DNA from 4 places in the Lysinibacillus sp. NPDC097214 genome. Region 3 is predicted to be linked to each of the others. Evidence: riboswitches for the same ligand, from Rfam matches in the RefSeq annotation. Region 3 holds a riboswitch; each other region holds the start of a gene.

Region 1 (3,309 bases), on a different contig from region 3:
CAGCAATAATTCACTTACAGGTCGTTTACCCTTCTCGATTTACTTCGCGTGGATTACATTCAGCCTGATGACAAATGTAAGCTTTACGCTAACATCTTATCAATGGAATGGTTTTGGGCTTAGTGATCCCCTTTGGGCAGTTATTTTACTGACACTTGGGGTAGCAATAGCACTACATATCCGTTTCCATTATTTTGATATTATCTATCCAAGTGTATTTATCTGGGCCTATATCGGGGTCGCATTACATAATGGTTTTGATGAGCTACTTGTGTCAACGGCAGCCTTATTTTTATGTGGAGTGCTACTTGTCGGTATATTATTTATTAAAAAAAATCCTGCCTACCAAAAATAAATTGGTAGCAGGATTTTTAGCTTTTTTATTGTTCATCAAGTGAAGTTAAAATAATTGGTTTGTCTTTTGTAACGATAATTGAATGCTCAATTTGAGCAACTAATGATTTGTCTGGCGTAACGAATGTCCAGCCATCACCAGATTCCACAATATGCTCCGCTTTCGCTGAGATAAATGGCTCGACTGCAAGTACCATGCCTTCTTTCATAATTGTAGAATCCCATGCATCGTAATAATTTAAAATATGATTTGGCTCATCATGTAAAGAACGACCTAAACCATGACCTGTTAGGTTCATAATCACTGTTAAATCATTGGCATATGCTTCACGCTCAACAGCTTTGCCGATTTGGTTTAATTTTGATCCAGCTTTTACTTTTGTCATTGCACGGTCGAAAGCACTTTTAGCTACGCGACATAGCTTTTCTTTATCCTCATAACCTTCACCAACTACAAATGAAATGCCCGTATCCGCAAAGTAACCATTTAATGAACCAGATACATCTATATTGACGATATCTCCCTCATTAATCACACGTTCACCTGGAATACCATGTGCGACTTCCTCATTAACACTAATACATGTGTATCCTGGGAAATCATACTCCCCTTTAGGTCCAGAAACTGCTCCTGCCTCAGCAAACATACGGCCTGCAATTTCATCTAGTTCAAGTGTTGTTACACCTGGTTTTGTAGCAGCCTTCATGGCTTCACGAATTTCAGCACAAATACGGCCGATTTTTTTAAAGGCTTCAATCTCTTCTTGCGTTTTTACAATCATTTTTAACGTCCCTTTCATCTAATATCTCTATTTAATATAACATAACTTTTTATACATAAAACGCTAAACGCTCTAAATATTATATGCCATCATAAAGTGTAAATTGCTAAAAAACAAGCTTATCTCCATAACGTAGAGTTGATTTCCGTTCCGGCTGGGCGCTTTCCTGGGGCGTCCGATGATCCTCTTCGCTCGCGGTGCTCGCTGCAGAGTCTCGGGCCAACACGATGTTGGTCACGAAGGCGTTATTAAAAATAAAACCCTTCACTCATGTGAAGGGAATCATAATTATGATTTTCGTTGCATTAATTGAGGTGCTGCCGTAAATAACAGAACACCGACAATCGCTGTTAAAATCGTTGCTGGTAACATATATGTTCCATTATAGATGATTGAATAAATCCATGCATTTTGATCGCCAGCATACTCTGCGAAAAATACAGCGCCCCCAATGGTATGTGCTGCATAACGTAAAAAGCCCGCTATTACCGTTCCTAAAATAATATAAAGCGCCATTTTCTTTTTGTTTAAATCTTTTGCAGCCTCAAGCACTGGCCCACGCACAACGGCCGCTAAGCCTACTACTGTAAAGGCAACACCATAATCAAGTGTTCCTTGAAGCCAATGTATAATATAGGCACCAAACATCGTTTGCATAACACCAATGAGTAAACCCGTTGTCATGCCTGGAATAAGGCCCCAGCGAAATGCTATTAACACTATTGGCACCATTACGAGACTAACAGAGCCCCCTTGTGCCCATACTTTAAAGGAAACCTGATCAAGCACAAGGCCAATCGCTGCGAATATCGCAATCTCCACAAGCATTAAAAGTCTTTTATTGTCCATAATTATTCTCTCCTTTGTTCCGATGTAGGATACAAGAGCAGGAATAGAAATCAGTTGGCAAATATGTTCCTATATGGCATCAATAAAGATTAAAAAACGATGCCAGGACAGAGCCTCACATCGTAAAAGTGTCGGTTTCTATCCACATCCCTACGCAAGCGTTAACTTACAGGTTCAAAGAGTCAAGGCATTACGTGCCCAGTCTCAGCTGACATCATCAGCTCCCCTTGTGGTCGTTACATCTTAATTTAGTTGAACAACCTCATTGTACGCAAACACTATAACGATTACAACCTCTTCCACATTAATTTTTTGAAACTTTACTGTTTTTCATGCGTAAATATTAAAAAAGGAGGTACAACTATGGAGAACCAAAAAATTTTATCTGCCTTTAGTTATCTCAGTATCTTTTTCGCACCTTTCATTGTGCCATTAGTAGTTTACTTTGTTTCAAAAGATCACGACGTCAAGAGTCATTCTCTTCGAGCACTAATATCACATTTAATCCCAGTCGCATTTGGAATAATATTTTTTGCAGTCTTTATTTTCTCAACTTTATCATTCAACACTTTTGAACCAGATTCAGGTAGCAGTACATTTCTTATCATTTGGTTAGTTTCGTTCGCAATTTACATTCTCGTCTCAATAGGAATCGTCATTTGGAATATTATTCAAGCTGTTCGCGTTATCCGATAAGTTTCATTTCAACCTTGAACAGATAGTACTAAAAGGAGCTGTTATTTTTGAAAGTATCTAAAGTTGTCAAAACCGCCGTAAAATTAGCACCTATCGTTATTCCAATTGTTAAAAAAGTAATCGCTGCAAAGAAGGGAACGGCTAATTCCTCAAAAAACATCTATAAGCAATAATACGTTTTTAAAGTTAAAATGAGGTTACTAACAAGAATCTGCTTACTTTTTTCAGCAGATTCTTTTTTTCGTTATTTAACAGTTCGCTATCTTCTATATGGCACTGTAAAATAAAGTTTAACAATACACATGAGGAGTTGTTTATGATAAATACCGAAAAACAATTAATGAGCTTGGTTAATGCTGCACAGGTCCTAACATCAACACTCGATATAGACCAAGTGTTAGAGAAACTTATTAGTGAAGTACTCCATGTGATTAAAGGTGCTGATGCAGGTGTGCTGTTTATGTTAAATACAGAGACAAATCGTTTAATTGCTAAGCATACTGTAGGTTATGATCTAGCTTACTTGAAGAAAATTCACCTTGCCTCAAATGAAGGGATGACCGGAAAAGTATTCTCTCAAAAAAAGGCATTTAGATTCCATACTAGCGATGATGTAACTGAAAATATG
Region 2 (3,309 bases), on a different contig from region 3:
GGAGCTGCGGTAGCCCATACTATGTCACCTTCTTGAACACCTAACCAATTTGGTGCAGTAGTTCGTAAGTGTGCGTAACCCCAGCTATGTGTATGTACTGCTGCCTTTGGATTGCCTGTTGTACCACTTGTATATGCTAAAAATGCAATGTCTGTACTCTTAGTTGGTGTAGAATTAAAGTAGCTTTTTGGTTGGCTTTGCATTTTTTCAAGCAATGGCTGCCAAGGTTCATGTGCATGACCAATGACAAATTGCTGTATTTCTTGTAAATTTTCAACACTATCAAATTGTTCAATATAAGGCTCAAATGCAACAACTCCTTTTGCTTCAGCATGATTGATTCGATATTCAATATCCTTAGATCTCAACATTTCTGAACTAGGTATAATAGTTAAACCTGCCTTTAATGCCGCAATGTACACAATATACGCCTCCACTGATCTCGGTACCATGATTAAAATTACATCACCTTTTTTCAAACCTTGAGAGGTAAATACATGTGCTGCCTGATTCGCCTTTTCAAGTAAGGCTGTATATGTAATGTACTGAATTTCTCCGTTTTCGTTATAAACTAATAATGCATTTTTGGTAGAATCCTGTGCATATTTTTCAATTTCCTCTGAAATGTTATACCATTCTGGTGCGATTAAATCTTCTCTTTTCATGGCAAATGCCCCCTTTTGTTACGCCCAATATAAACTCAATTTTTATCGATTTCAATGGAATACACTCTAATTTATGAAAGTCGTGACAACTATCATGCTCTGCTATATGGCATCAGTCACTTATTGCTTCTATCCATTTTAATTTGGCGTAATGGTCGCTTTTGCACAGAAAATCTGAATGAAGAAAAAACTCCCTATTGAACACAAATGAATAATATGGTACATTTTGGTCAACTAAATGCATGATTGCAGGGGGACTCATTTAGAGTTGAGAAGGTAAAACCTGACCCTTTGAACCTGTTAGTTAATACTGACGTAGGGAGCAATTTACATCGAATTACTGATGAAAGGCTCTTTTACGTGTTTTTTGCACGAAAAAGAGTCTTTTTTGCACGCTTACGTCCATCCAACGAGGAGGACTTAAATTGATATTTCAAACGATTCGTAAACAAAATCCACTTATTCATTGCATAACTAATTACGTTGTGGCTAATTTTCAAGCAAATGGCTTATTAGCAATAGGCGCTTCTCCAGTCATGGCTGATGACGGTCACGAGGTTGAAGAAATGGTGACAATCGCCTCAGGCTTATTGATCAATATCGGTACCCTTAATGAACGAATGAAAGAATCCATGTTACTTGCAGGGAAAAAAGCAAATGCTCTTGGCATTCCCGTTATTTTAGATCCTGTTGCCGCAGGTGCAACATCTTACCGAAAACAAACGGTACAGCAATTACTGGAGGACATTAAATTTGCGGCAATTCGTTGCAATATCGGAGAGCTTGCGGCAATTGCCAATGTAGACTGGCAACAAAAAGGCGTAGATAGTGGTAGTGGGTCAATTTCTGTAGAAGTGGAGGCACAGAAAATAGCTCAACAATACAATTGTATTGTTATTGTGACCGGTGAAAAGGATTTTATTACTGATGGCACACATCAGCAATGGATTACGGGTGGAAATTCTCAAATGACAGAAGTTACTGGAACAGGTTGCTTATTGAGTGCACTGTGTTGTGCCTCTTACGCCGCAGGAGATCAACCGTTTGACCAATTGCTAGAAACATTATCACTTTATAAGAAGTTAGCAGAAAAAGCTGCTTCTTCTACTCGATTCATTGGCGATTTTCAAATTGCTGTATTGAATGAGCTACATCACCTTTCCAAGGATGGTGATGAATAATGGATATTGTAACGACGATTGCTGGTTCAGATAGTGGCGGCGGTGCAGGCATACAGGCTGATTTAAAAACATTTCAGGAATTAAAAGTGTTTGGAACATCTGTTATTACAGCTTTAACTGCCCAGAATACACTGGGTGTATCGGGTGTTTTACCAATTGAAGTTAGCTTTATTGAAAAACAACTTAGAGCGCTAATCGAGGATTTTTCAATTAGTGCTATTAAAACAGGAATGCTGTTTTCCTCCGAGATCATCCAATCAATTGCACATATTTTAGCAGAAGTAAATATTCCGCTTATTGTGGATCCTGTTATGATTGCAAAAGGTGGCGAAAGCTTATTACAGCAAGAAGCAATTGAGGCATTACGAAGTTATTTGCTACCTTTAGCAACAATTGTAACGCCAAACATCCCTGAGGCTGAGACCCTTTCTGGAAGGAAAATCAATTCTTTAGCTGATTTAAAAGAAGTAGCTCAGATCTTATTACAAACAGGCGTTCAATGCGTCGTTATGAAAGGCGGTCATTTAGAGGATACATGCTATGCTACTGATTATGTATTTTTTCAAGATGGTCGATCATTTTCCATGCAGTCTACTCGAATTGCAACAAAAAACACGCATGGTACAGGCTGTACATTTTCCGCAGCATTAACTGCTTTTCTTGGTCTTGGGCTACCTATGGAGGAGGCAATTGAGGAAGCTAAAAAATTTATTCAATTAGCCATAACCCATGATTTATCTATTGGTAACGGCCATGGTCCAACAAATCATTTTGCTTACCAAAACTATAAGGATTCCTGTGAGGTGACCATTCATGAAACGTGACGATCTACAACTATATTTTATTATGGGTACAGGTAATGTTTTCAATCAGGAGCCAATAAACGTTTTAGAGAAAGCTCTCCAATCTGGAATTACAATGTTTCAATTCCGTGAAAAAGGGCCAAATAAACTAACTGGACAAGCCTATGAAAATTTTGCTCGCAAATGTCAAAAGCTCTGTCAACAGTATCATGTTCCGTTTATCGTCAATGATGATGTAGAACTAGCTATAAAACTTAGAGCAAATGGTGTTCATATTGGCCAAGAAGATTTTCCTGTGTCGATGGTACGAAAAAAAATTGGCAATATGATTCTAGGGGTTTCTGTTCATTCACAAGCTGAATTACAAACTGCTCTACAATATGGTGCTGACTATGTAGGAATTGGTCCAATTTTTTCAACCACCTCTAAAAGCGACGCCAAACCGCCTAGTGGAACTGAATTTTTACAACAAGTTCGCAGACAATACCCGGAGCTCCCTATCGTTGCAATTGGAGGCATAAACTGCTCGAATGCACATACTGTATTTAAAGCAGGTGCAGATGGAATAGCAGTTATTTCCGCGATTTGCGAAAGTGAGGATATTTCGAATACAGTCTCTACATTTAAAGCGTTTGTAGGATAAAGTAAAACTTTAATTAC
Region 3 (3,309 bases):
ACTTACGGCTTGTACAATTTAATTTCTTCAACAAAATCAGGCATGTCCATTTTGAAGGACTTCCTCAAAATGCCTATTATTCATGCACTTATTATTGGCGTTACTATGAACTATTTTAATATCCCTATTCCGCAGTTCGTAAAAATTCCGATAGACCATGTGGCAGATGGCTTTATCGCTGTAGCATTGATAACTTTAGGGGCACAATTATCACAGCTTGAAATTAAATCCATGTTCAATAAGATGGTATACATTAGCTGTTTTACACGACTAATCATAGGGCCAGCCGTAGCATTGCTTATCATTTTTGCGCTTGGTCTTGACGGTGTCGTGGCACAATCACTTTTTATAGCTAGTTCATTCCCGACTTCGCGAAATAGCTCTAGTCTGGCATTAGAATATGACGTAGAATCGGCAACTGCTGCACAAACAGTTTTATTTTCAACGATTGTTAGCTGTATTACAGTCACAATTGTGATTTATGTAGCGGAACTGTTGTTTACCTAACCTAAGTGCTCTTCTGAATCAAAGATAGGGTTGCAGCCCTCCTTGTAGGGACTTATATAAGTTAATTACCAAAACGTGTGGTTGATTTCCGTTCCGGCTGGGCGCTTTGTTGTTGCTGTCGCTACGCTTTCGCACAGATAAAACAATTGCTGACGCTACGCTTTCGCACAGAGCAAAGCTTCCTGGGGGTATCCGATGAGCCGATTCACTCGCGTTCCTCTATTGCTGATCCCCGAGGAGTCGCCCAGCCTCCACTCCAATCAACTAAAATTCATGGATTACGTTTAAACTTCTTTCAGTAGAAGTCTCCCATCTCAGCAGTGTCCATGCATCAGTGGAACACGGAATCGGCAAGGGATTAATATAGAATGTTAGCCTAAAATCATCATATCCATGCGATAACAGCTAATTGACCTGCATCATATTATTGCTGACGCTTCGCTTTCGCACAAAAAACATCTGCAGGCCTTGGCACAAAGCCTAATCCAGACGCAATTATGCCGAGGTATAATTGATCAATGGCTGTCGCCAACTTTTGATGATAAGCCAAAAATAATCAAATGAAGCTTCCATCTATTAGCAAAATCTGCTACACTAGCATCAAACTTAATAGTATTAACTAGGGGAGTCTGATGAGTCAGGCTGAGAGGGAAACGCATAGAGGTTTCTTGACCCTTTGGACCTGATCTGGCTCATACCAGCGTGGGAAAGTTAACCATTATTGCACACTATGTTATTTGCAATAACTATACCTTTACATTCTTAGCCGGATCCAAAATTTTTTTGGATTCGGCTTTTGCTTTTGTTGGGTGAGCTAGATTCGGTCCTTATATAAATATAAAAGGGAGCGAAGTAGTTTATGACAACAGTTAGCGATAAGAACATTACGATTATGTCAAATTTTGAAGGAAGTAAAAAGGTTTACGTAGAAGGATCTCGAGCAGATATTTTAGTCCCAATGCGTGAAATTGCTTTAAGTCCGACGACAGGAAGCTTTGGTGAAGAGAAAAATGCACCAGTGCGTGTTTATGATACGAGTGGCCCGTACACTGATCCTGCGCATAAGGTGGATATTACGAAAGGATTGCCAGCTTTACGTAGTGCGTGGATCAGAGAACGAGGTGACGTTGAAGAATATGAAGGTCGTACGATCAAGCCAGAAGATAATGGGTTTCGCAATGCTGACGATCCACGAATAAAAGAAAATGTATTTCCTGATTTATCTAGAAAGCCTTTGCGCGCGAAGAAAGGTGGAAATGTAACACAGCTTCACTACGCACGAAAGGGAATTATTACTCCAGAAATGGAATTTGTAGCGATTCGCGAAAATATGGATCCTGAGTTCGTGCGCTCAGAGATCGCGGCGGGGCGTGCAATTTTGCCATCTAATATTAATCACCCTGAGGCAGAGCCAATGATTATTGGACGTAACTTCCACGTGAAAATTAACGCCAATATTGGAAATTCAGCGGTGTCATCCTCTATTGCTGAAGAGGTAGAAAAAATGACGTGGGCTACACGCTGGGGTGCTGATAACATTATGGATTTATCTACTGGTAAGCATATTCATACGACACGTGAATGGATTATCCGTAATGCCGCGGTGCCAGTAGGAACGGTGCCGATTTATCAAGCGCTAGAAAAAGTAAATGGTGTGGCAGAGGATTTAACGTGGGAAGTGTATCGTGATACGTTAATCGAACAAGCAGAGCAAGGTGTTGATTACTTCACGATTCATGCAGGGGTATTGCTACGTTATGTGCCATTAACGGCTAATCGTGTAACAGGCATAGTGTCTCGAGGAGGCTCGATTATGGCGCAGTGGTGTTTATATCACCATCAAGAGAGCTTCTTATATACACATTTTGAAGAAATCTGTGAAATTATGAAAACCTATGATGTTGCTTTCTCTTTAGGTGATGGTTTACGCCCGGGTTCTATTGCAGATGCAAATGATGAGGCTCAGTTTGCGGAGCTGGAAACGCTAGGGGAATTAACGCAAATTGCCTGGGAGCATGATGTACAAGTGATGGTAGAAGGACCAGGGCATGTGCCGATGCATCTTATTAAAGAAAATATGGATAAGCAGTTAGAGGTGTGTAAGGAAGCTCCTTTCTATACTTTAGGGCCACTGACAACAGATATTGCTCCTGGCTATGACCATATTACATCAGCCATTGGTGCTGCGATGATAGGTTGGTATGGTACGGCAATGCTATGTTATGTGACGCCTAAAGAGCATCTTGGCTTACCAAATCGTGATGATGTTCGTGTAGGGGTTATTACGTATAAGATTGCTGCACACGCTGCTGATTTAGCGAAAGGGCATCCGGGGGCACAGCAACGTGATGATGCACTTTCTAAGGCACGCTTTGAATTCCGCTGGCGCGATCAATTCAACCTATCGCTAGATCCAGAGCGTGCAGTCGAATATCATGATGAAACATTGCCAGCAGAAGGAGCAAAAACTGCGCACTTCTGTTCCATGTGTGGACCTAAGTTTTGCAGTATGAAAATCTCACAGGATATTCGTACTTATGCAAAAGAAAAAGACTTAAATACGACTGAAGCAATCCACAAAGGTATGCAGGAGAAGGCGAAGGAATTTAAAAAGGCAGGCAGTCAAATTTATCAATAATTATTAGAGCGGGCTTGTGTCTATCAAATTAGGCACAAGCTTTATTTTGTCATTAAGAAAAAAACTCCATGTGAGGTTGCCCTTCACATGGAGTAAAAAGTTGGATTTGGATATCAATAATAGTTGGAAATCAATTTTGCCTCGGCATAATTGCGTCTGGAATC
Region 4 (3,309 bases), on a different contig from region 3:
TTCTGTGATAAAAAATACAGTCATAAATACAGATAACAACGAGATTAGTGAAATCCCAATAAATAGCTCAAATAAGTAGTTTTTAAAAAGAAATGCCCCAATGATTCCTCCAATTGCCGTTGATAAATTCCCCAACCAGTAGCTAATCGTAAATACAAGCTTTCTCGATTCGGAATTAGTAACATCAATCATCATAGCTTGTGCGGCTGGCTGAAACATTCCTCCGCAAAACATATTAATGATGAAGAATGCTGCAGAAATATAAGGAAGGTTAAACCAAGGGGAATTACAAAGTGCTATTAACAGATATGAAAGCAATATACCTATTTCAGAATAAATCATTATTTTTTTTCGCCCTATTTTATCTGAAATATGCCCTCCGATAAACCCTCCAATAACCCCACTAATTACTATTATTATAAGAATAATACCAGTTTTAGTAGCTCCGATATTCTGGGTAAAATAAATTGCCAGAAAAGGAATAACAGCCATAGAAATAAGGCCGCCTAGAAATTGCATGGCTAGACGAAGTTTGATGTTGGGATGAATATCTCTCAATTTCATATAATCACTCCTATTTAATAATATATTGTCTACAAGTGCTGGCTGGGCAAAGTGGGGAGGAGGCTTATTTATTTGTGATAGGCCCAAATAATCTCAGAGCTTGTCTCGATATATCCTGCCGCATCACGTTTGTATATTCATCAATAAATGTTAAACGCATGCCGTTTAAGATGGAAAAGTATGACTCAGCAATTAATGAAGGGGATTCTTCATAAAAGTAACCGAGCCTTTGACCTTCTTCAATAACCGGATAAATACTATCTTTAAATACTTTTACGAAATCATCTAGTTCTTTAAAAAGTTTTGGGAAACGATCAGGTCTTGCAAGAACCTGCTGAATTAGACGTAAGTATTCACTTCTCATTGAAAAAAGCTGTATATGGCAATCTATCATTTCCTTCACAACTTCAAGAGGCTCACCTTTAAAGTGTTCTCCTAACTCAATAAAATAAGGTGTGATTTCCTTCAATGGCTCCAAAATAGCTGATTCATAAAGTGCTTCTTTTGAATCAAAATACGTAAATACGGTACCAAAGCTAACACCCGCTTCCTTTGCTATGTCGGCAACTTTTGTCTCCGCAAAACCAGTATCACTATATAATTTAATGGCAGCATTTAGGATAGTAGATCTTTTTCTTTTCTTTTTCTCATCATTAGTAAGTTTAGTTTCCATTTTATATACTCCTTCCAAAATAAATGATTGATTGGTCAATCAAATCTTATTGTAATATGTTTCCATTGTCAATATGTTGAGGGAATTTTTTGAATTTTATAGTTAGTTATAACGGAATTACTACAATGAAGGGCCATTATTCGCTAAAAGTATCTAGGTCTCCTTAAGAACGTTTTTGAAAGGAGAGGGCATAGCAGTTATTTAGTGTGAATGAAAAAAATATTTCAGAAGGTGGATTTGAAAAGAGGCCGTTTAATAATTTTTCAGCACTATCGGTAAACAGACCCTTGTCATTAACGGATTGATATGGGTATAATTATCATCGAAAAGTTCATATGGAAAGAATGTAGGGGGGCTGGTAGTTGCCAGCTGAGATTGTGTCCGATAGACGCTGACCCTTTGAACCTGATTTGGCTCGTACCAGCGTAGGGAACATCTATTCAAAAAAAGAAAGTTTTTGATACTGATTGTAAAACGTCTGGGAGGAATCCTAGGCGTTTTTTATGTTTTCAGACTTTTTTTCTTCTGGTAAAGACATTCATTCATGAACACTTTCACATTACTTACTTGGAGGAATCAGCATGAAAAAATGGTTATTGGTCCTAATGGCTGCACTTTTAACATTAGTGGGTTGTAGCGAAAAAGAGGCTAAAAAGGATGCTAAAGGATTAACAAAAGTATCGGTAGTTCTAGATTGGACACCGAATACAAATCATACCGGTTTATATGTAGCGGAAAAACTGGGCTACTTTAAGGAGCAGGGCTTAGATGTTGATATTTTATTACCTGGCGAAACGGGCGCAGATCAGCTTGTGGCGTCTGGGAAGGCTCAGTTTGGCGTAAGCTATCAGGAAGGGATTACACAGGCGCGTGTACAGGATGTACCTTTAGTATCGATTGCAGCGGTTATACAACATAATACTTCTGGCTTCGCATCTACCGCATCAAAAGGCATTAAGTCACCAAAGGATTTTGAAGGTAAAACATACGGGGGCTGGGGTGCGCCACTTGAAAAGGCTGTACTACAATCACTTATGCAAACAGAAAATGCGGATATTAATAAGTTAGATATCGTCAATGCAGGCGATTTAGACTTCTTTACAATGATGAAAAAAGATATTGATTTTGCGTGGATTTATTATGCATGGACAGGTATTGAAGCAGAACTTCGTGGCGAAAAGCTGAACATGCTTTATTTAACAGATTATAGTGAGCAGTTAGATTATTACACACCTGTACTTGCTACAAATGAAAAAATGATTAAGGATGATCCTGAGACGGTAAAAGCATTTGTCGCTGCTGCGGCTAAGGGTTATGAATATGCGATAAATCACCCAAATGAGGCAGCTGATATTTTACTAGAAGCGGTTCCTGATTTAGATAAGAACCTTGTGCATAAAAGTCAGGAATGGTTAGCAGATAAGTATCAAGACGACGCTGCACGATGGGGCGAGCAAAAACTTGCTGTTTGGGAAAACTACGCGAAATGGATGGCTAACAACAAAGTTTTAGAGGGCGAATTTAACGCAAAACAAGCATTTACAAACGATTTTTTACCGAAAAAGGAGACAAAGTAATATGGCAAACTCATTAATAAGTGTCCAAATTATCCCGAAAACTGAAACATACGCAGATGTGATCCCGTTTGTTGATGCAGCGATTGCGGTTATCGACGCATCAGGGGTGAAATATGAAGTTCATCCATTAGAAACGACAATGGAGGGTGAGCTTACGACTTTACTACAAATTATTGAAAAAATGAATGACAAAATGATAGAGCTTGGCGCGATCAATGTCATTACGCAAGTGAAAATTTTATATCAACCATCCGGTATTACAATGGATACGCTAACGGAGAAATACAAGGGATGAAGCAGGCTGTTATACAAGGAAGGACGATAATTTTTATCGCCTTCCTCTTATTCATATGGGAACTAATTGTCCGTTTTGCTAATATCCCACATTGGCTTTTGCCAGCACCGAGTGCCATTTTGAAAGAAGGTTTTCAATCGTATGAAACGTTTGTGCCGCATGCTTTCGCGACAATTCAATTAGCACTTCTAGGTCTTGCA

The links. Region 3 has a riboswitch for thiamine pyrophosphate ahead of thiC (phosphomethylpyrimidine synthase ThiC). Riboswitches for the same ligand answer to the same signal wherever they lie in the genome.
Region 1: linked by a shared signal. The riboswitch ahead of thiT (energy-coupled thiamine transporter ThiT) and the one ahead of thiC (phosphomethylpyrimidine synthase ThiC) in region 3 are both predicted to bind thiamine pyrophosphate.
Region 2: linked by a shared signal. The riboswitch ahead of thiM (hydroxyethylthiazole kinase) and the one ahead of thiC (phosphomethylpyrimidine synthase ThiC) in region 3 are both predicted to bind thiamine pyrophosphate.
Region 4: linked by a shared signal. The riboswitch ahead of ACQKMI_RS11895 (ABC transporter substrate-binding protein) and the one ahead of thiC (phosphomethylpyrimidine synthase ThiC) in region 3 are both predicted to bind thiamine pyrophosphate.

The regions. Positions count from the first base shown of each region.
Region 1 is NZ_JBNNSS010000014.1:9,683-12,991, forward strand. Features, by position in the region: gene ACQKMI_RS21975 (hypothetical protein) at 1-355, shown strand, start outside; gene map (type I methionyl aminopeptidase) at 381-1,136, opposite strand; gene thiT (energy-coupled thiamine transporter ThiT) at 1,425-1,985, opposite strand; TPP riboswitch at 2,116-2,223, opposite strand; gene ACQKMI_RS21990 (DUF4870 domain-containing protein) at 2,349-2,681, shown strand; gene ACQKMI_RS21995 (hypothetical protein) at 2,729-2,854, shown strand; gene ACQKMI_RS22000 (helix-turn-helix domain-containing protein) at 2,998-3,309, shown strand, end outside.
Region 2 is NZ_JBNNSS010000001.1:689,657-692,965, forward strand. Features, by position in the region: gene mbcS (acyl-CoA synthetase MbcS) at 1-665, opposite strand, end outside; TPP riboswitch at 906-1,004, shown strand; gene thiM (hydroxyethylthiazole kinase) at 1,091-1,846, shown strand; gene thiD (bifunctional hydroxymethylpyrimidine kinase/phosphomethylpyrimidine kinase) at 1,846-2,670, shown strand; gene thiE (thiamine phosphate synthase) at 2,660-3,292, shown strand.
Region 3 is NZ_JBNNSS010000013.1:85,744-89,052, forward strand. Features, by position in the region: gene ACQKMI_RS21855 (AEC family transporter) at 1-507, shown strand, start outside; gene ACQKMI_RS21860 (hypothetical protein) at 932-1,057, opposite strand; TPP riboswitch at 1,119-1,233, shown strand; gene thiC (phosphomethylpyrimidine synthase ThiC) at 1,367-3,145, shown strand.
Region 4 is NZ_JBNNSS010000004.1:381,829-385,137, reverse strand. Features, by position in the region: gene ACQKMI_RS11905 (MFS transporter) at 1-564, opposite strand, end outside; gene ACQKMI_RS11900 (TetR/AcrR family transcriptional regulator) at 629-1,237, opposite strand; TPP riboswitch at 1,576-1,686, shown strand; gene ACQKMI_RS11895 (ABC transporter substrate-binding protein) at 1,819-2,814, shown strand; gene ACQKMI_RS11890 (thiamine-binding protein) at 2,816-3,109, shown strand; gene ACQKMI_RS11885 (ABC transporter permease) at 3,106-3,309, shown strand, end outside.